DNA from 2 places in the Laceyella tengchongensis genome. Region 1 is predicted to be linked to the other one. Evidence: a T-box and tRNA genes for the amino acid it is inferred to sense, from the RefSeq annotation. Region 1 holds a T-box; the other holds one or more tRNA genes.
What was found. A T-box is a leader RNA that pairs with one kind of tRNA and senses whether it is charged. The one in region 1 lies ahead of leuS (leucine--tRNA ligase), so its partner is inferred to be a tRNA-Leu.
Positions count from the first base shown of each region.

Region 1 (11,302 bases):
CCGTTGTTGACCGGCATGGTGTTTACCATTGAGCCGGGCATTTATGTTCCGGAAGTGGGCGGCGTCCGGATTGAAGATGATGTTCACATCACGGCGGATGGAGTGGAGTTGTTGACCCGGTTCCCGAAAACGTTCCAAATCATCGATTGACGATAGGTAAACCATATCACGAATTGCCAGCGGCGCACTACCAATTTGTCAGATGATGTGACAAGCGCGTTGCAAATGGCGCCAAGAGGAGGCGAGCATTTCGGAATAGGATGCCCTGTTTGCCGCCTCTTTTTGGTTTACACGGGATCACAAAACACCAAGTTGAAAGGGGGCGCGGCTGTGGTGATCACATTTTATCGCGTGAACGATCCATATGGCTGTTTTTCCAATTTTTCCGCACATCCGATCGTGCTAGATGGGAAGGAATGGCCAACAACCGAGCACTATTTTCAGGCGCAAAAGTTTGTGACGACGGCACCAGATTATGCAGAAAAGATCCGATTGGCACCGTCCCCCATGAAGGCTGCGCAATGGGGGCGTTCCCGAAAAGCGCCTTTACGGCCGGATTGGGAGTTGGTGAAAGACGATGTGATGCGGCGTGCGGTTTATGCCAAGTTTAAGAGCCATCCGGAGATTCGTGACGTTTTGTTGGCGACGGGTGAAGAGAAGATCGTGGAGTTGACGACCACGGATATGTATTGGGGCGTCGGCAGTGATGGTACGGGAAAAAATCGATTGGGCGTCATTTTGATGGAGGTGCGTGAGCGTCTGCGTCAGGAGTTGACGTAGTCCACATGGCCAACGACAACGGCTGGCTTGTTCGCTGTTGCTTGCCGAAACGTGTCATGGGTTGTTCACTATCACCTGCTCTTGTGACCTGCTAAAATAAAATGGTGAGATCATGAAAATGGGGTGTGCGGTGAAAAACAATCATGCGCGTTGGTATCAACACACATGATTGTGAAAGAATAGACAGAACGGAAGATGTGGGGATGATTCTAGAAGCGTGCGGGGCACGCCAATTGTTGGGAGATGCACCGGAAGGTGCCTGATGTGATATACTGATTCTAGAATCCCTAAAAAATGAAATCTTGTGCAATCATGAATATAAATGCACGTGTAAACGTTTTGTAGGTAGGCTAACAAGACAGCAGGGAGTGGACTTATGCTACAAATTGCTTTGGATTTTTTGGATAAATGTGGAATGTGGGGGCTATTTGTGGCCACGGCGATTGAAGCGTCGTCGTTGCCCTTTCCAGGAGCTCTTTTCGTTCTGATCTACGGTTACCTGATGGATGTTAGCCCATGGACCCTAGTCCTGATCTCCGCTATCAATAGTTTTGTATACGTTGCGTTCAGTTTAATTCCTTTTTATCTTGGCACCCGGATTGAGAAGTTTTCCAAAAAGAAATTTGACCAGAAAAAGATTGAAAAAGCGCAAATGTGGTTCAAAAAATACGGGGAATGGAGCATCACCCTGTCTCGCCCAACCGGGTTTGGCAACTATATTTCTTATATTTCGGGTATGAGCCGCATTTCACTGTGGCGCTTTATCGTGTTTAGTTATCTGGGGGTTTTTCCGTGGAACACCGTTTTGCTGTTTGTCGGGCGAAAGGGGAATTTGGACACGGTTCAGCATTTTCTTAATCTCATGCAGAAGTTCGGTTACATTTTGGCAGGAGTGGTCGCCTTGGCGTTTGGCGTCTGGTATCTCTTTAAAAAAAATAAGCAGAGAACGCAATGTGAAAAAGGCTGAACTGGCAAAGGGGCCAACGGAGCATGTAAAAACCAGCGAACATGTTGTTCGCTGGTTTTTTAGTCGGCAGGATGGCATTGGTCTTGCCAATGATCCAGCATGCAACTAAAGCGAGGAAAAAGGTGATGGCTTCGAGTTTATGTGAAGGCTTGATGAGAACGGGAAGAACCGCTTGCATCCTGCATTCATAACCAGCAAAATAAGAGGGAGACAATGGAGTTGGAGGAATGGATACATGGCAACATACCGATTGGAACGAGTTGGAGAAATGCTTGAAGATAAAGGATACAATGTGATAGAGACGGAAGCGGAAGAGGTGATTGCTTGGTTCCAGTACTTGTCCGACGCTGACTTGTTTCTGGCGGTTCTCGCCGAAAAAGAGCGGATGGATGCGGAGAAGGGACAACCTTCGTAACAGTGAGCCTGATGAATCACCACCGCGTCGGCACGTGTGGATGCTTCTAGGATGTGTCTGGCAAATCAAGTTGGTGGGGAAGAAGCGGCGGAAAAACCTTTTCTCGAGGAGCGCCGATGCAAAGTGAAGCGGAAGAGAAAATGGTTTTCGGGCTGCTGGCCTATTCATCAGACACGCCTTAGTCAGATCGGCGAATGTCCGGTCTTTTTGTTTTTTGCAACCCTTGGTTGCGCTGTGATATATTTATTGCCGACAAGTCTCAAGGTGGACGGTGTGAGATGTGCTAAAATTCATGGTACCTGATCTGTTTGCACAGTCGATATACGTCATTGATTATGAGGAATTAAAACGGAGAGGTGTCAGGGGAATCATTGTCGACTTGGACAACACGTTGGTCGAATCGACGCGACCTGACGCCACCCCGCGGTTAGTCACCTGGCTAGATGAGTTGCGGGATATGGGTTTTCATGTGATGATTGTGTCCAACAACAACCGGACACGTGTAGCCCATTTCGCTGATCCGTTGGGGCTTCCGTACATCCATGCGGCGAAAAAGCCTTTGTTGTCCGCTTTCCGAAAGGCGCTGGAGCGGATGGGCACCAAACGGGAGGAGACGGTGGTGATCGGGGACCAGTTGTTAACTGATGTGTTCGGCGGCAACCGCATGGGTTTGTATACCATCCTCGTTGCGCCGGTTTCAAACATCGATGGGTTCTTAACGAGAATTAATCGCCGTGTGGAGCGCTTCGTGTTTAGCTTGCTGAAGCGGAAAGGCCATGTGCAGTGGGAGCGTTCCAATAAAGGTGAATCAACGTAGAAAGCAAGGTGGAAAGACGATTGAACGACATGCATGAGTTTCGTTGCGAAGGATGCGGGGTCGCTATTCAGAGCGAAGACCCCAAACAGGTTGGTTATGCCCCGGCTCAGGCGCTCAATCGGGAGTCGGTGTTGTGCCAGCGGTGTTTCCGCATCCGGCATTATGGGCAGATTGAAGCGGTGGAGCAAGAACCTGATGCGTATTATCGGTTGTTAGATGCGATTGCATCGACGGACAGCTTGGTGGTGTTGGTGGTCGACTTGTTTGACTTCGCCGGGAGTTGGATTCCAGGATTGCATCGCCGCATTGGGAATAACCCGTTATTGCTGGTTGCTAACAAGGTCGACTTGTTCCCCCCTTCGACCAAATGGGGGCGTTTGCGGGAATGGGTGTACCAGTCCGCGCGGGACATGGGGGTTCATCCCGTAGAAGTTATCATGTGCAGTGCTGCCAAGGGCATGAAAATGCGCGATGCTGTCCAAGCGATTGAATATCATCGCCGTGGGCGGGATGTGTACATAGTCGGTACAACCAACGTAGGAAAATCTACGTTCATCAATGGCCTGATCAAAGAGGTTACCGAAGAGGGCGAGGATGTGATTACCACCTCACCTTACCCAGGCACGACATTGGACGCCATTCGCATTCCGCTGGATGATGGGAAAGAAATAATCGACACGCCGGGGATCGTCCGCAAAGACCGCGTGAGCGAGTGGGTCGAGCCCAAAGAGCTGAAGTTGGTCGTGCCTCAATCGACGCTCAAACCAAAAGTTTATCAGCTGAACGAGGAGCAAACGCTGTTCTTCGGGGGATTTGCCCGTTTTGACTTTGTGCGCGGGCCAAAGCAACCGTTTGTCTGTTATTTATCCAACCGGCTGTACGTTCATCGGACAAAATTGGCACAAGCCGATGACATTTGGCGGAAGCATCGCGGTGGCTTGCTGACGCCGCCCCGCAATCCGGAGGCGTTGCCAAGATGGAAGAAACATCCGATCCATTTAAACGGCCGCCAAAAGCAGGATATCGTGATTTCCGGATTGGGTTGGGTCGCGTGCGGCAAGGAAAAAGCTACGCTGGAAGTGTGGGCGCCGGACGGGATACAGGTGACGACACGTCCGGCATTGATCTGACGCGGGCTGTCGGGCAAGCATGAAGAGATCGCATCTCTCAAGGGGGAAGAGGAATGGGGTTCATTGACAGCCATACAGGGTTGCTCGGTTTACTCGGTGATCCGGTGAGTCATTCCAAATCGCCGGTTATGATGAATGCGGCATTGGCCGAACTGAAGGCTCCTTACGCATACTTGGCGTTCCGGGTTTCCCCATCCGCGCTGGAGGAGGCAGTGAGGGGATTACGGGCGCTAGATGTGAAGGGATGGAATGTTACCATCCCGCACAAAGTGGCGATCATGGAACATTTGGACGGATTGGATGAAACAGCGCGGGAGATCGGTGCTGTCAATACCGTGGTGAAGCGGGAAGGCAAGTGGATTGGTTATAACACCGACGGAGCTGGCTATCTTCGCTCCTTGCAGGAACAGGTTTCGTTTGAACCGGCGGAGCAACGGGTGGTTCTCTTGGGAGCGGGCGGAGCGGCGCGGGCTGTCGGTTATGCACTGGCGGCGGCTGGCGTTTCCTCGATCACCGTCGCCAATCGGACGGTGGCTAAGGCGGAGGAGCTGGCGCAACACTTGTCCCGCTATACCCAGACAAAAGCCGTAGCCGTAAATGATTGCCGGCAGGAGATTGAAGCTGCCACGTTGATCGTCAACACCACGTCGGTGGGGATGGTGCCGCGGATGGAGGAGATGCCGATTCCGGGTGAATGGCTCAATGCCCATCATTTGGTGAGCGATCTTGTCTACCATCCGCGCATGACGGCCCTGTTGCGAGCGGCCAAGGCCAAAGGCGCAACCATCCACACCGGTGAAGGCATGCTCCTGCATCAAGCGGCCTTGGCGCTGGAGTTGTGGCTCGGGAAAAAGGCACCAGTCGAAGTCATGCGCAAGGTGTTGGAAGCCTCTTTGGCGGGAAAAAGGGAACAGAAAGAGTGAATCATCATGAGAGTAGGGATATTTGGCGGAACCTTCGACCCAATTCATCTGGGTCATCTCATCTTGGCGGAACAGGCACGCGAGGTTGCCGCATTGGATCAGGTTTGGTTTATCCCCGCGGCGGAACCGCCGCACAAATTGGACAAACGGATCTCGGCCAGTATCCACAGGGTCAACATGGTTCGTTTGGCGATCCAACACCATCCTTGCTTTCAACTATCCACGATGGAACTGGAGCGGGAAGGCCCTTCCTATACGCATGACACTGTGCGGATGTTGTCGGAAGCGCATCCAGATGCCCAGTTTTACCTCTTGGTCGGGGCGGACATGGTGAAAGATTTGCCCAATTGGTATAAAATAAAGGAAATCCTGCAATCTGTCCAAGTCATCGGTTTGGGAAGGCCGGGCGTGGAGGTGGAAAGCTTGCCGGTTTACGTGAAAAATCGGCTTCATTGGATACCGGACCCGACGCTGACGAACATTTCCTCCACCATGATCCGCCAGCGTCTCAGTCAAGGGAAATCAGCGCGTTACCTTGTTCCGGATGCCGTTTACCAGTATATGAAGGAGCATGGGTTGTATGGATCTTGAGATTTTATTGCAAGCTACAAAAGAACAGATGCCGCTCTCGCGGTGGGAACACACCCTCAGGGTGAAAGATACCGCTTTGCAGCTGGCAGACCGGCTGGGCATGGACCCCCATCCCGTGACCGTCGCAAGCATTCTGCATGATTATTGTAAGTTCTGGCCCGACACCGAGCTGGCCGCACGGATTCGGCAATCGGATTTGCCGAAGGACCTGCTCCAATACAACAAAGAATTGTGGCATGGTCCGGTCGCTGCCATCGTGGCCCGCGATCAATTTGGCATAACCGATCCCGATGTGCTTCATGCAATCCAGTACCACACGTCGGGGCGCGAGGGCATGTCCCAGCTCGAAAAAGTGATTTGGCTAGCCGACTATATTGAACCGGCGCGCCAATTTCCGGGATTGGACGAAGTGCGGTTGCTGGCGGAAACGAACTTGGATCAAGCGTTGCTAAAAGCGCTGGAAAACACGATCCAATTCTTGATTCAAAAAAAGCAAAAAGTGTACCCACCGACACTGTTGGCCCGCAACTGGATGTTGGACCAAGTGGCGCAAACGCAAACGGAATCAAGGGAGGAATTTTTTTGAACGTAGTGGAAATCGCACAATTGGCGGCCACCGCTGCCGAGGAGAAAAAAGCTCAAGATGTGACGGTTCTCGACATTCGCGGGATATCGGGATTTGCCGATTATTTTGTCATCTGCCACGGGAATTCCCAAACGCAGGTGCAAGCGATTGTGACCGGCATCAAAGAGAAAATCGTCGAACTCAACCTACCACTCAAAGGAATCGAAGGATATCAGGATGCTCGCTGGGTTCTTATTGACCTCGGGGATGTGGTTGTGCATGTTTTCCACAAAGATGAGCGTGAATTTTACGGTTTGGAACGACTGTGGGGCGACGCTCAGCAAGTGAAAGTGCAATAAAGCGTTGACACTGATTTTCCCCTTTGCATATAATGATGAAAAACATATGATTTCACAGCTATGATAAGGAGTAGTACTCCGCTTGGCTCAGCACAGAGAGTTGACGGTTGGTGCAAGTCAATCTGAGGCGGTGGACGAACTCGCCTTATCGCCCTGGAGGGGAACGGACATTTAGTACCCTTCAGCGATTCATCCCCGTTACCGGATTTGAGTGAGTACTTGATTTGGTGCTAATTAGGGTGGTACCGCGGGAATTGGTTATCCAACCTCTCGTCCCTAGCTGAGACTAGGGGCGGGAGGTTTTTAATTTTTTAGGACAGGAGCGTACAGGTCATGAGAGAGTATACGCCAAAAGAAATTGAGCGCAAATGGCAACAGGCGTGGCAGGAAGCGCGCCTGCATCATACGGATGAAGATGAGAGCAAACCCAAGTATTACGCACTGGAGCAATTTCCTTATCCTTCCGGCGAAGGGTTGCATATGGGGCATATGCGGGTTTATTCCATCGGTGACGTGGTGGCTCGGTTTCGGCGCATGAACGGCTACCGCGTCTTGCATCCGATGGGGGCGGACGCGTTCGGCTTGCCTGCGGAAAACGCGGCGATCAATCGCGGCATCAATCCCAGAGAGTGGACCTTGTCCAACATGGAGCGCATTCGCAAAGAGCAAGCGCTGATCGGTGCTTCCTATGACTGGGACCGTTATTTGGGCACTTGTCTGCCTGAGTATTATAAGTTTACCCAATGGCTGTTTTTGCTGTTCTATGAGCGGGGATTGGCTTACCGCAAGAAGGCCTTCGTCAATTGGTGCCCCGATTGCAACACGGTACTGGCCAATGAACAGGTGGAAGACGGCAAGTGCTGGCGTTGTGATTCAGAAGTGACCAAAAAAGAGTTGGAACAGTGGTTCTTGCGCATCACCGACTATGCGGAACGCCTGCTGGAAGGGTTGGACCGGCTGCCGGACTGGCCTGACAAGGTGCGAGCGATGCAACGCAATTGGATCGGCAAGAGCGAAGGGGCGCATGTCACATTTACGGTGCCCGAATGTGACGATGAGCCGGTGACCGTCTTCACCACCCGGCCTGACACCCTGTTTGGGGTGACCTACATGGTGGTGGCGCCTGAACATCCCTTGGTGCCTCGTTTGGTGAAAGGTAAAGAAACGGAAGCAGATGTGCTCGCTTTCATCGAACAGATGAAAAAACAATCTGAGATCGAGCGCACATCCACCGAGGCAGAAAAAGTGGGCTTGTTCACTGGGGCTTACGCCAAGCATCCGCTTACGGGAGAAAAAGTACCCATCTGGGTGGCCAATTATGTCCTGATGGATTACGGTACGGGCGCCGTGATGGGAGTGCCTGCGCATGATGAGCGGGATTTCCAATTTGCGTCCAAATACGGACTGCCCATCAAAGCCGTGATTCAACCGGCGGCAGGGGAACCGTTGCCAGAGCCGCTCACGGAAGCGTATACCGAAGACGGGGTGCTGACTCGTTCAGGGGACTTTGACGGGATGCCTAACCGCCAAGCGGTGAAGGAGATTGCCAAGTTGCTGGAAGAGCGGAAGCAAGGCGGTTGGACGACGACATACCGCTTGCGTGATTGGCTCATCTCCCGTCAACGGTATTGGGGCACGCCCATTCCGATGATTTACTGTGACTCGTGCGGAGCGGTGCCAGTGCCCAAGGAGCAATTGCCGGTCATGTTGCCGGAAGATGTGGTGTTTGATGGAAAGCGCAACCCGCTGACCACTTCGGACACTTTTGTGCAGACGACGTGCCCGCGTTGCGGCAACAAAGCGCGCCGTGAAACAGATACGATGGACACGTTTATTGACTCTTCCTGGTATTTCATGCGTTACACGGACGCGCAAAATGAAGATGAGCCATTTACGCCGGAAAGCGCGGCCAAATGGTTGCCGGTAGATGAATATATCGGTGGGATCGAACATGCGGTGTTGCACTTGCTCTACTCCCGCTTCTTCACCAAGGTTCTCTACGATGCGGGCTTGGTGCCTGTGGACGAACCGTTCAATAGCTTGTTGACGCAAGGCATGGTGTTGAAAGACGGATTTAAAATGTCGAAATCCAAAGGCAACGTGGTGAGCCCGCTGGAAATCATCGAGAAATACGGTGCGGACACGGCTCGGCTCTTCATCCTGTTCGCGGCTCCGCCTGACCGCGATTTGGAATGGAGCGATTCCGGTGTGGAAGGCAGCTATCGGTTTATCAACCGCGTGTGGCGGCTGATCGCCCAGCATGAAGCGCTGTTTGCACAAGATATCCCTGTGCAGGGCGAACCACAAAGCGGCGAGGCGAAAGAATTGCGCCGCCTGATGCATCAAACCATCAAAAAAGTGACTAGTGAGATCGGGGAGCGTAGCCATTTCAACACCGCGATCAGTGCGATTATGGAATTGGTCAATGGGCTGTATGCATATCCCGAGCATGCTGACCGCGCAGTGTTAAAGGAAGCGCTGGAAACGCTGGTGGTCTTGCTAGCTCCGTTCGTGCCGCACGTGACGGAAGAGCTGTGGCAGTCGATGGGGAAAGAGGGCAGCGTGCACCGCGTTGACTGGCCCACCTACGATGAACAGGCGTTGGTGCTGGACGAGGTGGAAATCGCCGTGCAGATCAATGGCAAGGTGCGGGACAAATTAGTCGTCGCAACCGATGCCAGCCGTGAGGAAGTAGAAAAGCAGGCGTTGGAAACCGAGCGCATCCAAGCGTTGATCGAGGGGAAAACAGTGCGTAAAGTCATTGTGGTACCAGGTAAACTTGTGAATATCGTAGCGAATTAAGGTGGATTTAGCCAAGCAAGAGGCTCCGTTCCCGGTATAGGGGGCGGAGCCTTTTGTCGTTCTGGCAGCATGCAGGGGGGACGTCATCCCTATTGTGCAAATGGGGAGAAACGGGTATAGTGTGGGTAATTGGAAAAAAATGTCGGAGCGTGAAGGCGATGGTTTACTGGGATTGGACACCAAGGGAGAAGGGCTTGGCGATTGCGTTGGCGGGGGTGGTGTTGACAGTAGGAGCAGTCTGGCTATTTGGACAGGAAGAGCGTCCTGACAGGCAGGAGTGGATGGAATACCCGGTTCAGGCCAATCCGCCCGTGACCGAAAGACCTGAGGTAAACACGAACAAACAAGCGAGTAAGAAAGCGATCATCATCGATGTGAAAGGAGCGGTGCACAAGCCGGGCATATATCATTTTAGTTCGGAGGCGAGAGTGTATGAGGCGCTAGAGCGCGCTGGTGGGGCGCGGGACGAGGCTGATCTGGGACGGGTGAATTTAGCTGAGCCGCTCCGGGATGGGATGGTGCTATACATTCCCAAACAAGGGGAGCAGGTGACACCGTTTATGGAAACGGCGAAGGCTGACTCGGCGGATGCCGGCGGGAAGATCAATGTGAACACCGCGACGGTAGAAGAGTTGGACAAGCTGAACGGAATCGGTCCTAGCAAAGCGGAGGCCATCGTCCGCTACCGCGAAGAACACGGGCCGTTCCAATCGGTGGAGGACATCGCGCAGGTGCCCGGCATCGGCGAGAAGACAGTGGAGAAATTCCGCGAACAGATCACAGTGCATTAAAGGAAAAAGCGATCCAGGCAAACTGGATCGCTTAAAACGTGTAACGCTCTTATTTGGACATGATTTTACGCACTTTTTCCAGCGCGAGATCCAACTCTTCTTGAGTGATGGTGAGCGGAGGCGCAAACCGGATGGTGTTGTCGTGGGTTTCTTTGCAGAGCAACCCTTCTTTCATCAGTGCTTCACAGTATGGACGTGCTTTCTCATACAGTTCCATGCCGATGAAGAGACCTTTACCGCGTACTTCTTTAATGATCGGGTTTTCGATTTTTTTCAATTCGGTGATGAAGTATTCACCCAACTCGCGAGAACGGGTGGTGAGATCATCTTCCACCAGAACATCGAGTGCGGCGATGGACACAGCACAAGCGAGAGGATTACCGCCAAAAGTAGAGCCGTGCGAACCCGGATCGAAGACGCCCAAGATTTCTTTGTCGGCAGCGACTGCGGAGATCGGCATGACTCCGCCGCCCAATGCTTTACCCATAATGTACATGTCCGGCTTCACGCCTTCCCAATCGCAGGCGAAGAACTGGCCTGTCCGCCCGAAGCCAGTTTGTACCTCATCGGCGATGAAGAGGACATTGTGTTCTTTACAGATTTCCAAGGCTTGGCGCAGGAAGCCCTCCGGTGGAACGATGACTCCCGCTTCCCCTTGGATCGGCTCCAACATGAAGGCAGCCGTGTTCGGGGTGATAGCCGCTTTAAGCGCTTCCAAATCGCCATAAGGGATCACTTTAAAGCCGGGTGTGAGCGGACCGAATCCACGTTGGTATTCTTCGTTGGAAGATAGCGAAACAGCGGTGATGGTGCGGCCGTGGAAGTTATCTTCACAGACGATGATTTCTGCTTGGTTGTCGGCAACCTTTTTCACATCGTAAGCCCAGCGCCGAGCCGCTTTGATCGCCGTCTCAACAGCTTCTGCACCCGTGTTCATGGGCAGAACCATTTCTTTGCCGGTCAGCTCAGCGACTTTCTCATAAAACGTGCCCAATTGGTCGTTGTGGAAGGCGCGGGAAGTAAGCGTCACTTTGTCTGCTTGATCCTTCAGGGCTTGGATGAGTCGCGGATGACGGTGACCATGGTTGAGCGCAGAGTAAGCACTTAACATATCCATGTAACGATTGCCATCGGCGTCTTCCACCCACACGCCTTCTGCTTT
Region 1 covers NZ_FXTU01000002.1:423,418-434,719, reverse strand. The annotation lists gene QQZ12_RS05700 (M24 family metallopeptidase) at 1-150, shown strand, start outside; gene ybiA (riboflavin biosynthesis intermediates N-glycosidase) at 331-780, shown strand; gene QQZ12_RS05690 (DedA family protein) at 1,157-1,747, shown strand; gene QQZ12_RS05685 (hypothetical protein) at 1,983-2,162, shown strand; gene QQZ12_RS05680 (YqeG family HAD IIIA-type phosphatase) at 2,455-2,979, shown strand; gene yqeH (ribosome biogenesis GTPase YqeH) at 3,009-4,109, shown strand; gene QQZ12_RS05670 (shikimate dehydrogenase) at 4,163-5,032, shown strand; gene QQZ12_RS05665 (nicotinate-nucleotide adenylyltransferase) at 5,039-5,623, shown strand; gene yqeK (bis(5'-nucleosyl)-tetraphosphatase (symmetrical) YqeK) at 5,613-6,209, shown strand; gene rsfS (ribosome silencing factor) at 6,206-6,547, shown strand; T-box leader at 6,599-6,828, shown strand; gene leuS (leucine--tRNA ligase) at 6,881-9,349, shown strand; gene QQZ12_RS05645 (helix-hairpin-helix domain-containing protein) at 9,403-10,140, shown strand; gene QQZ12_RS05640 (ornithine--oxo-acid transaminase) at 10,190-11,302, opposite strand, start outside.

Region 2 (11,302 bases), on a different contig from region 1:
GATCCGCCAGAGCATGAATTCGGCATCAGCTCGAATTCCCACCAACGAATAGGACAGAACAAACATGCCTGGTTTGTTTTGGAACTCTTTCACAACCGCGGCAAACTCTTCTTTGCCTTTTTGTTGTTCTGCGTCGCTGAGGCGGCGCCATGCTGGATCTACTTTGAAGAATGTAAAGTTGACAAATTGGGTTGGGAGATTTGGGCGTTTCGGCGCTTCTTCACCGGTTTGTGCCCCTGGTCTTCCTGAGAAGGAAGGTCTGCCTTGTGGACGCATAATGAAAGTCCTCCTTTTGCTTTATCCAACCCCTATTGTAGCGAAAGAAGAGAGAAAGAAGCAAACGGCTTCAACAAATCGCCATCATTTTCCGGTCGCATTGACCAAATGGGTTATTTTCAGTACAATGAGTGAGGATTTTTAATGATGACGGAGGCGGTTAACTTGTATCTCGCCCAGTTAATTATTTCCATTCCGCTGCTCTTTGTGCTGTTTTTTGGAATCGGATTTATTTTAAACATGATCTTAAAGACCACATGGCTTCCACTGATCATCTTTTTCGGAGTCGCCTTTTATGTGGGTAAAGATGTCAACCAAATATTTACAGTGGTCAACGCGGTTCTCTTTTTCTCGGGTTTGGCGGGCGCGATCGGTGGCATATGGACGATCAAGACGTTGCGCCAAAAAGGGTATCGCATGTTTTGATCTGGTGCACGAAGTGATCCGGAACCCAAGGTTTCGGATTTTTTTTGCGCTTCAGTCGCTCATGGGCGAAGCCGCGTGTCTTGATACGGGTCCCCTTCTTCAGGCGCGCGAAAGCGATCAGGATAAAGCAGGTGCGCCACTTGTTTGCCGCCGAGCAATAGGCGCGGAGATGGCCGGCAAAACCATCCTTCTTCCAGGATATGTATGTTGCCCTTTTCGATCAGGGGGGTTCCCTGCCAAGCGGGACGGGAGGTGAAGAAGGTGGTCTTGATTCGCTCTCGCGGAACGCCCGTCCATGTGACTAACACATAGTCAGGTTGCCGTGCGGCCACGTCGCCCCAGTCCGTTTGCACGCTTTCGGCGTCGTGATCGGCATAAATGTTGGTTGCGCCAACGAGTTGGCAAAGTTCCGTGAGCCAACTTTTCCTGCCGGGAGTGAACACGGGTTTGGGCCACCACTCAAAATAGAGCCGCGGTGTGGTTGTTTGACGTGGAATGGCGGCTTGTATGAGGGATATCTCCTGCAAAAAGCGTTGTTTGGCAGCTCGCCCTTGCGAGGGGATGCCGAGGGCGTCGCCAAGATAGACGAAATCTTCTGCAATATCTTTTAGGGTCTTGGGATTGAGAACCAAGGTGGGAATTTCTGCTTGTTTAAGTTGCGCGATGTTTTTCTCCATTCCCGGTACGCTGAGGGAGGCGATGACCAAATCTGGACGCAACGCCTTGACTTTGTCAATGTCTATGTCCAGATCTGGTCCCACCCGGGGCAGATGCTGCCATGTATGCGGCCAGTCGGAAAAGTCGTCTAGGCCGCATACTTCTTCACGCAAGCCCAAGAAGTGAAGCATTTCGGTGTTACTCGGACAGATCGATATGATGCGTTTCATTCCCTATGCCTCCTCTTGAGTTGGGCTGTTAATACCAAATGAAATACATCAAAATGGCAACCAGCGTGCCAAACCAGGCGCCAGTGAATACTTCAATTGGTTTGTGGCCCAGAATCTCTTTCAATTTGATTCGGGTTTCCGAGGACGGTTTTTCATTTAGATGGCGAATCTCGCGGAGCAAAAGCGAGAAGTCTTCTGCCAGTTGGTTCAATACTTGAGCGTGCATGCCGGCTTGTCTTCTCACTCCAGTCGCATCATACATGACAATGATGCCGAAGATCGTGGCAATGGCGAATGCAGGTGAGTTCCAGCCTGAGGTCAACCCGATGGAAGTGGCCAAGGAAGTGACGGCGGAGGTATGGCCGCTGGGCATGCCGCCCGAACTATATGACCAATTCCAGTCCCACTGGCGGGTGATGGTGTAATTCCAAGGAACCTTCAGCAGTTGGGCCAGTGTGATGGCGATAAGTGATGTCCAGAGAGGAAAATTGTGTGCCAGTTGTTCCAGCATCGATCGGGGTCACCCTTTCTGAGAAGTGCGGTAAACGGATTCTACGCTTAATAGGCTCATTTTAGTTAATGTGTGTATTCGTTTTTGACGGGGGCTCGATTCCCCGGGCCACCGAGGATGGTGGTTGTGTGTGAGTGGCGGGTTTCCGCCATCTTTTGCTATTTTGTCAGAGATAAACTATTTCATTATATTATATCCTACCCTTTTTTTAAAACGACGGATCCTCTTTTTTGAAGAGGAGATTAGAAGCGGATGGGCGAATCTTTCTTATGCCTTTTTAAACATGGATGGAAGGGGGAGAAAGCGACATTCGCCATGTTTTGCGGAGGCGGATTTGAATGATTTGTTCAGGAGGCAAGCTAATGAATAATTATTTGCCGGGGTTCGCCCGACTGCTTGACCGATGTGAGTGTCCCAAATGCGGCAAGGGTTTTGGTGTGTTGCAAGGAAGTCAGTCGGACATCGTCCAATGTCCCACCTGCGGCGAAAGGGGCTCAAAACACCTTTTTTTAACGACAGACAGTCTTTTGTTTGAATTGGCCCTTTCGCGGCAGAAGATGGCGAAAGCGGTGTGGCAAGCAACAAAGGATGCCCAGCCCGACATGTAAAAAAATTTTTTATAAAAAGGGTTGTCAATCGGGTAAAGCTGTGATATATTTAATTTCGTTGTTACGAGTTGCCGAAGTGGCGGAATTGGCAGACGCGCACGACTCAAAATCGTGTTCCCGCAAGGAGTGTGGGTTCGAGTCCCACCTTCGGCACCATCTTACATACCGAAAACTCACCACATATTCATTGGGATATGTGGTTTTTATTTTTTACAGCGCCTCAAAACCGTTATCCCATTCGTTCTTGACTTAGCCGCAAACGCGTGTTAGATTGAATTTCATCAACCTGCTGATATCATGCTGGGGTGGCGGAATAGGCAGACGCACAGGACTTAAAATCCTGCGGTGGGTGACCACCGTGTCGGTTCGAGTCCGACCCTCAGCACCAACCAAGCCTTGACCTGTTGCAGGTCAAGGCTTTTTTCATTTTTGGTGGATCAAAAGGCAAAAACGCCCCGAAACTGTCGAGGCGTTTTTGATGATGTCAAGTGAGTGAGGCGACATAATAGGAAGAACCAGTCATGCGCAACAACTCGTTTTTGTCTGGGCCTTCGTAAATCGAGTCAAGAATATGTTTTAGCACAAGGTAAGCGGACAAGGGCTCTGCGAGGTAATTTTCCATATAGAAACGGCGGGTCTCCGGGCATAAGATGAACGCACGCAAGTCTTCCAATTGCTTTACCCGGTTTTTGATTACTTCCAAAATGTCCGGCCGATCCGCGAACAGCTCGCCTTCGCGCCATGTCAGGGTGATATGGTCAAACAGCCAGCCTTTAACAGTGAATTCTCTTCTATGTCTCATGGCTTCCTCCTTATTCCCGATTACTTTAGCGACCTATTATCCTATACGGCACTAAGGAGGACATTCCTGCTATAGATAACGAAGAAATACTATTGAATCAAGAGATAATATTCGGATAAGTGCAGGTCAGGGCTTTATGGCGTTTAGGGCGCGAAGGCGGCATGCTTATCGCTTTTTGACCACTTGGAACTGATCGCCGATCAAGAGCCAGTTTTGGGGAAAGGCGAGACCGAGCCGCCAATAGCTTATTCCTCGTAGCCCGAGCTCTTTGACCAAATTGATTTTGGCCTGGATGGAGCGGGCGTCTTCAAACCAGACGGTATGCCGGTTGCCAGCATCGTCGACATAATTGAAGTGGGGTGCTTGTGCGACAGGGTCATACTGAATCTCTACGTTTTCCCTGGCGGCGATGGCGATGGCTTGTTGTGGGCTCAAGCCCCTGGCAGGCGGATTGCCTGGGCGATATGGCAAGGTCCAATCATAGCCGTATAGATTTTGACCCAAAGAGATTTTGTTAGCAGGCATTTCGCTTAAAGCGTAATCAACCACCCTGCGCACTTCATTGATGGGGGAAACCGCCATGGGAGGGCCACCACTGTATCCCCATTCGTAGGTCATCAGCACCACAAAGTCGGCAACGCGGCCATGAAAGCGATAATCATGGGCTTCATACCATTGCCCGCGTTGACCTCTGCTGGTCTTGGGAGCGAGAGCCGTCGAAACCGTAAAGCCCAGCGGGCGCAGGCGGTTGACTGCTTTTTCGAGAAAGCGGTTGTATGGCTCGCGATCTGGGGGAGGAAGAAATTCAAAGTCGAAGTGGATGTCACTGTATCCCACGCGGTTAGCTGTTTCGATGATGTTGGCCAATAACTGATCCTGCACCTCGGTGTTGTTCATGATGATATGCCCGATCTCCTCACTGAATTGATCTTCTTCTTGGTTGCTGATCACCATCGCCAATGCGACTCGGTTGCGGCGGGCGATGGCAGGCAGTTGGTTTGTTCCTGGGGCTTGTAGCGAGCCATCCCGCCGAACGCGGTAACTGGCGACAGAAAGGTAGGTCAGGTATGGAGAGGCTTGTTCCGTCTCCCGGCGGAGTGCTTCGCTCAATTGGGTGTCTGGCTCAATATAAGCGTTTATTTCGGCTGGCCGCTTTGCTGCTGGAGGGATGTAAAGCCGCATACCGATACGCAAGGGGGTTTGCGGGGACAAACGGTTGATTTGGGCTAGCCTGAATGGGGGCACACCGAAGCGCCTGCCGATCTTGTAAAGGGTGTCCCCGCGCTGTACCCAATAATATTGCCCTGAAATGGGAATAACCATCGCTTGCCCGGGCACCAGATCTTGCGGATTGGGCAAGCGATTGGCCTGTTCGATCACATCCGCCGAAAGGGAATAAGCTTCGGCGATGTCAGGCAGTGTTTGCCCCCTGGCCACGACATGGATTTGCATGATAAAAACTCCTTTCGCCGCAAACATTTCTTGTTTCATATGTATGAGTCGGCAGATCAATTATTCAGATAGGAGAGATTTCGTGATGAGAGTTTTACTTGCCCCTGATTCGTTCAAAGGTTCCTTGGCAAGTGTGGAAGCGGTACGGGTGATGGACAGGGGGTTGCGGCATGTTTTTCCCGATGTGGAAACGGTGCCTTTTCCCATGGCGGACGGAGGAGAAGGGACGGCTCGAGCGCTGCGGGAGATCATTGGCGGACAGGATATCAATGTCTCTGTCACCGATCCCCTGGGCCGAAAGCGGCGGGCTTCGTATCTGTGGGTGGCCCAACAGCGGTTGGCTGTCATCGAGACCGCGTCTGCCTCTGGCTTGCCGCTTCTTGCCGAACAGGAGCGTGATCCGGCGCGAGCGTCGAGTTACGGGACGGGATTGTTGATTCGACATGCGTTGGATCAGGGCGCAGATACGCTGATCCTAGGCTTGGGCGGCAGTGCTACCGTGGACGGGGGAATGGGGTTAATGAGGGCGTTGGGGGCGCGTTTCACCGACTCGAAGGGAGAAGAGCTCAGGGGTGACGGTGCTTCGCTGTTGCGGGTGGCACAGGCGGATTTGACAGGACTTGATCCCCGGCTCAGACGAGTCGATGTGATTTTGGCGACCGATGTGGAAAATCCGTTGCTTGGCCCCGAGGGAGCGGTGTCAGTCTTTGGGCCCCAAAAGGGAATACAAAGCAGGGACATCCCTGCTTATGAAGCGGGGATGAACCGCTACGCCGAAGTGATGCGGCGGGTGACGGGCAGGGATGAGCGGCGCGCACCGGGGAGTGGAGCGGCTGGTGGGATTGGATTCGGTTTGTTGTCTTGTTTGGGATGCCGGAGGGAAAGCGGGTTTGATTTGATTGCTTCGCAGGGCGGGCTTATGGAGAAAATGGCCGAGGTGGATCTGGTTTTCACCGGGGAAGGGTGTTTTGACAGCCAATCCTTCTATGGCAAAGTGCCCGTCAGCATTGGGCGAATGGCTAAACGGCTGGACGTGCCTGTTATCGCCTTTGCTGGCCGAATCGAAGGGGAGCAGGTGACTCTGCCGGATGTGGGTATCTCATTGTTGGTACCCATAGTGGATAAGACCATGTCGTTGGCAGAGGCGCTCGACCAAGCTGAACCGTTATTAGAAAAGGCAGTGTGGCGGGTGGCTACAGCCATCAAGCTGGGAAGTGGACGAGATCAACAATCTAGAAGATAAAACTAATCCAATATATAAAAGATATATTGAATATTTTAATGATGAGAGATATGATATTTCTTGTTGTACACATATAGCGAAGGGGTTCATAACATGAAAAGAATAGCCATTGTTCTTGTTATTAGTATATTGTCACTGGTAGGTTGTTCAATCATGGACCAAGCTGACGCTGAAAAAGTGGTGCTGGAAATCAGCAAGCTCGTTGATAAAGGTAATGCTCTCAGCAATCGCTTGTCCGCCTCTGTTGACAATGTAGCGATGGACACGGCGGTCAACACGTTGAATATCAGTTTGCAAAAGGGAAATGTGGATAAAGAGGCGCTGAATAAGGTATTGGAGTTGCTGAAAAAACAAAAGGAAAGCTCCGAAAAGGAGCGCAAAGGTTTGCAGGAGATCAAGGCGCAAATTCCGGCAGTTCAAGCCAAAACAGCCAACTTGTCTGAGAACCGCAAAAAAATGGCTGACCAAACATTGGCTGATTTGCAAACCTTGACAGAGAACGAGCTCAAAATGAAAGACATCGAGATCGAAATGTTTGAGCTGAACCTGAAGTACTATGAGGCGATCGGCCAAGGCAAAGAACCTGCCGAAGACAACTATGAGCAATTGGAAGGCGAAAGCAAGAAATTGCAGACCCAATTGGAAAGCGATCTGAAGAAATTTAATGATTCTTGGAACGCGTTCCACAAAGATGTGCGCGGCACAGATACAAAAAAACCGATTGGTGAATAATCCGCTAATATCACGCCAACCCTTGACAATAAATGGGTTGGTTTTTTCTATGGGAAAAATGGAATACATTTTCCTTGCAGTATGATATGATGAGTATTCAATCTTACATTTCTTCAAACGGCTCATCCGCTGAATGAGGAAGTCAGGGATGGGTTATCAAGATTTTATTTGGAAATCACGCTAATGAGACATCAGCTCCATCAATCGAATGGGGTGGATGATTTCGGTGATGGAAGCTGAAAGGGGCTTTATTGATATTGAAAACATTTCATGACTTCGGGCTTAGCCCGGATGTGTTAAAAGCGGTCGAGGGGATGGGCTTTGACCAGCCGACTCCGATCCAAGAAAAAACGATTCCTCTCGCATTGGATGGCCAAGATGTATTGGGCCAGGCGCAGACCGGGACGGGGAAGACAGCGGCATTCGGCATCCCGCTCGTGGAAAAGGTTTCCCTCGATTCGGACGGGATTCAAGGTCTGGTCATCACGCCGACCCGAGAGTTGGCGATGCAAGTGGCTGCGGCGTTGCACCGGTTGGGCAAGGTCAAGCGGGTGCGGACATTGGCGGTGTACGGAGGCCAGGAGATTGACAAGCAAATCCGCTCATTGAAGAAACGCCCGCATATTGTCGTGGGCACGCCAGGACGATTGCAGGATCATTTGCGCCGGCGAACCATCCGCTTGAACGATCTTCGGATGGTGGCGATTGATGAAGCCGACGAAATGTTGCAGATGGGCTTTATCGAGGAGATTGAAGCGATTTTGGCACAAGCGCCTGACATCAGGCAAACGCTGTTGTTCTCGGCGACAATGCCACCAGCGATCAAAACGTTGGCTGAGAAATTTATGACCCAACCAGTTCATGTTAAAGTAAAAGCCAAAGAAGAGACGATTCCTAGCATTGAACAATATTACATTGAATTGCACCCGAAACAGAAGTTTGACGCCCTTTGCCGGTTGATCGAAACGCAAGCACCGGAATTGGCGATGATCTTCGCGCGCACCAAAAAACGGGTGGATGAGGTTGCGGAAGGGCTAAACAAGCGGGGATACCATGCTGAAGGATTGCACGGTGACCTTTCGCAAGCGCGTCGGACGGCCGTCATGCAACGGTTTAAACAAGGGATGATCTCCATTCTTGTGGCTACGGATGTGGCGGCTCGCGGATTGGATATCAGCGGTGTGACCCATGTTTACAACTTTGACATCCCACAGGAAGCGGAAAACTATGTACACCGGATCGGCCGCACCGGCAGAGCAGGGAAATCGGGTGTGGCGACCACCTTTGTCACCCGCCGTGAAATGGATCATCTGCGGATGATCGAACAGGTGATCCGCCGCAAAATGACACGGGCGGAAATTCCGACCATCAAAGACGCGTTGCGGGAACAGCAGCGCATCGCTGTCGAGCAGTTAGCAAAAGTGGTCGATGGGCAAACCGACAGCGATTATGCTACATGGGCCAACCACTTGCTTGATAAGCACGACCCCGTGACTGTCGTTGCCGCGGCATTGAAACTGCTAACCAAAGAGCCCAACACCACGCCTGTGCAAATCTCGGAGGATGGTGGCGGCTTCTTCCCTAATAAGAAAGGGATCAGAGGCAAAGGCGGCTCGCGTGGCGGTGACTGGAGCAAAGACAAACCCCGCCGCCATGACCGCTCTGCCGGTAAAGGTAAGACGTTTGTAGCCAACAAAAAAAAGGGTAAAAACCATCGTGTTGATGTGTGAAGAAACCGCCGCCCCAAACGGGTGGCGGTTTTTTCATTCCCGTCCGTTTGCCATTGACCCGGTCAAACGTCAAGATGTAGCATTAGCAGTGTGATATAAACAAAGAAACGGGGAGCGGACGGATGACGATGGGACAGATTCCGGCATATCCAGAATGGTCTTGGTCGCAATCACGGCACCATCTGTTGACGGAATGCAAGCGTAAGTATTATTACCACTACTACGGTTCCTATCCGGGTTGGCTGGCGGAGGCCTCCGATGAAGCGAAACGTTTGTATCGGCTGAAACAGTTGCGTACGTTGAACCTTGTGTTTGGTGAAGTGATGCACCGCCTTGCTCATGTGGCCTTGCAGCGTTGGGAGCGGGAACGCGCTTTGCCGGGGGAAGAGGAATTGCAACATATCGCGCGCATGTTGTTAAACCAAGCCGTGCGGGATTCGCGGGACCCAGTGGAATGGTGGGAAACGCCAACGCGGCGGACCATGTTGCATGAACTTTATTATGGAGGGACGCTCCCGGCGGAATTGGTTGCCGAATTGAAAGAGAGGTTGCCGTTGTGCATCCGCCATCTTTTGCAAAGCACCAGCCTGCGTGAGCGCTGCGGTTCTGCTACCGCGGAAACGGTAGAGGCAGAACATTTGAGCAAGTGGTTTTTGGAAGAGACGAAGGTGTACGTCAAAGTGGATTGGATTTATCGGGTTGGGGAGAAATGGGTGGTCGTCGATTGGAAGACGGGCGAAAAAGAGGAGGCCCATGCTACGCAACTCAAGTGGTATGGGTTGTATCTACACCAATGCTACCATGTTCCTTTGTCACAGATAGAATTACGCGCTGAATACTTGTTGACGGGGGAGTGCGAACAGTTTGGCGTCACTGAACAGGATATGGATGAGGCCTTAGGGCGGATGCATGCCAGTGTGCGAGAGATGAGAGAGTTGCTAGCCGATCCAGAGCGGAACGCCCCTTTGCCGGAGGAGGCATTCCCTGCCACTTCTGACGAGCGGAAATGTCTATGGTGCAATTTTCAAGAGGTTTGTAGTGCGCGCCGATAAAGGCGCTTTTTTTGTCATGATGGTAAGTGAAGAATGTTTTGCAGCCATGTTTACCCGAATGATAAGACCGGAAGATGAAATAGCCGAAAGAGGAGAAAAGGTCTCCTTTTTCGGCTATGCTTTATTCTTGCCGTGCTTGTTTGCGCAACGCATATTTCAATACTTTACCCATGCCGTTTTTGGGTAATTGATCAATAAATTGCACTTGGGTGAGTTTATACTTGGCCAAACGGGAGTGGCAATGCTCGAGGACATCCGTTTCGGTGAGATCCGACTCGGGCGCTTTTACCACATAAGCCCGAGCGAGCTCGCTCCAAACCGGGTCTGGCACCCCGATCACTGCCGCTTCTACCACGCCGTCGAGCTGATTGATCACAGCTTCCACTTCCGCGGGAAACACCTTTTCGCCGCTCGTCGCGATCATGTCCTTATACCGATCAACAATGTACAAATATCCTTCCTCATCGATCTTGCCGGCGTCTCCGGTGTGAAACCATCCTTTTTTTAGCACGTTGCGGGTTGCTTCAAAGTCGTTCCAATATCCTTTGAACACAAAAGGTCCTTTCACCACGATCTCACCGATTAGCCCTGGTGGCAGCTCTTGGTTTGTTTCGGGATCGATGATTTTGATTTCGCCCACGAGAAGTTTGCCGACCGAACCGATGTGATCCATGTCGCGTGATTGCCAGAAAGTCACACCCCCGGTGCATTCGGTTGCTCCATATCCCACATTGAGCGGATAACCCAAGGCGTCAAATTGTTTGATCAGCGATTCGGGAACGGGAGAGCCGCCGCTGTATATTTCTTTCAATGAGGGGAAATCCTGGCCGGACTTCAGCAAGCGAGGCAACATCAGGTGAAGCAGGGAAGGTGCTGCGAACAGCGTGTTGATGTTTTCTTTTTCCACCATATCCAAGATATAGGCCGGATGGATGTGGGGGATGAAGACCAGCGTGGAGGCGAATAGCGGTGCCGCTGAAATTGTGCACACCCCGCTGATGTGAAACAAAGGGGCCGAGGCCAATTGACGGTTGCCATAAGCGGGTTGCGTAGCCAACATGGAGGCTATCGTGGCGTGGTACAGATTGGCGTGGGTGGTACATACCCCTTTCGGTTTGCCAGTTGTGCCGGAAGTAAACGTGATCACACAAGTTTCTTCCATATCTATCTCTATGTAAGGCTCTGTGTCAGGATAAAAGGTGAAGATTTGCCCAAACGAAGGATCGAGTTCATCGCCGATGCTGACTTTGATTTTCTTTTCTATATCGGTGGACAGTGAATCAACGATGTTGGAGAACGCCTCGTCATAGAACAGGAAACGGGGCTTGCTAGATTCCACCATCCAATCGATTTCAGTCGACGTTAACCGATAGTTGATTGGAACGAGGATGGCCCCCACTTTGGCTATCGCGTAAAACAGGGTGCAAAAAGGGTGGTCAGTCGCGCATAACACGGCGATGCGCTCTCCTTTTTCCACTCCTTCCGACAACAGGTAGTGGGCCACTTGATTGACACGGTGGTTATATTCACGGTAGGTGATGCGGGTTTCATTGGAAACCAATGCCTCAAGATTGGGTGAAAAG
Region 2 covers NZ_FXTU01000001.1:166,982-178,283, forward strand. The annotation lists gene QQZ12_RS00830 (chlorite dismutase family protein) at 1-276, opposite strand, end outside; gene QQZ12_RS00835 (YuiB family protein) at 424-702, shown strand; gene QQZ12_RS00840 (cobalamin-binding protein) at 762-1,589, opposite strand; gene QQZ12_RS00845 (divergent PAP2 family protein) at 1,618-2,100, opposite strand; gene QQZ12_RS00850 (FmdB family zinc ribbon protein) at 2,463-2,708, shown strand; tRNA gene QQZ12_RS00855 (tRNA-Leu) at 2,779-2,864, shown strand; tRNA gene QQZ12_RS00860 (tRNA-Leu) at 3,008-3,096, shown strand; gene QQZ12_RS00865 (hypothetical protein) at 3,193-3,510, opposite strand; gene QQZ12_RS00870 (glycoside hydrolase family 18 protein) at 3,676-4,962, opposite strand; gene QQZ12_RS00875 (glycerate kinase) at 5,048-6,205, shown strand; gene QQZ12_RS00880 (hypothetical protein) at 6,359-6,937, shown strand; gene cshA (degradosome RNA helicase CshA) at 7,195-8,667, shown strand; gene QQZ12_RS00890 (PD-(D/E)XK nuclease family protein) at 8,790-9,719, shown strand; gene QQZ12_RS00895 (class I adenylate-forming enzyme family protein) at 9,841-11,302, opposite strand, start outside.
Region 2: it has a tRNA-Leu gene. The T-box ahead of leuS (leucine--tRNA ligase) is inferred to sense a tRNA for this amino acid. The anticodon was not compared.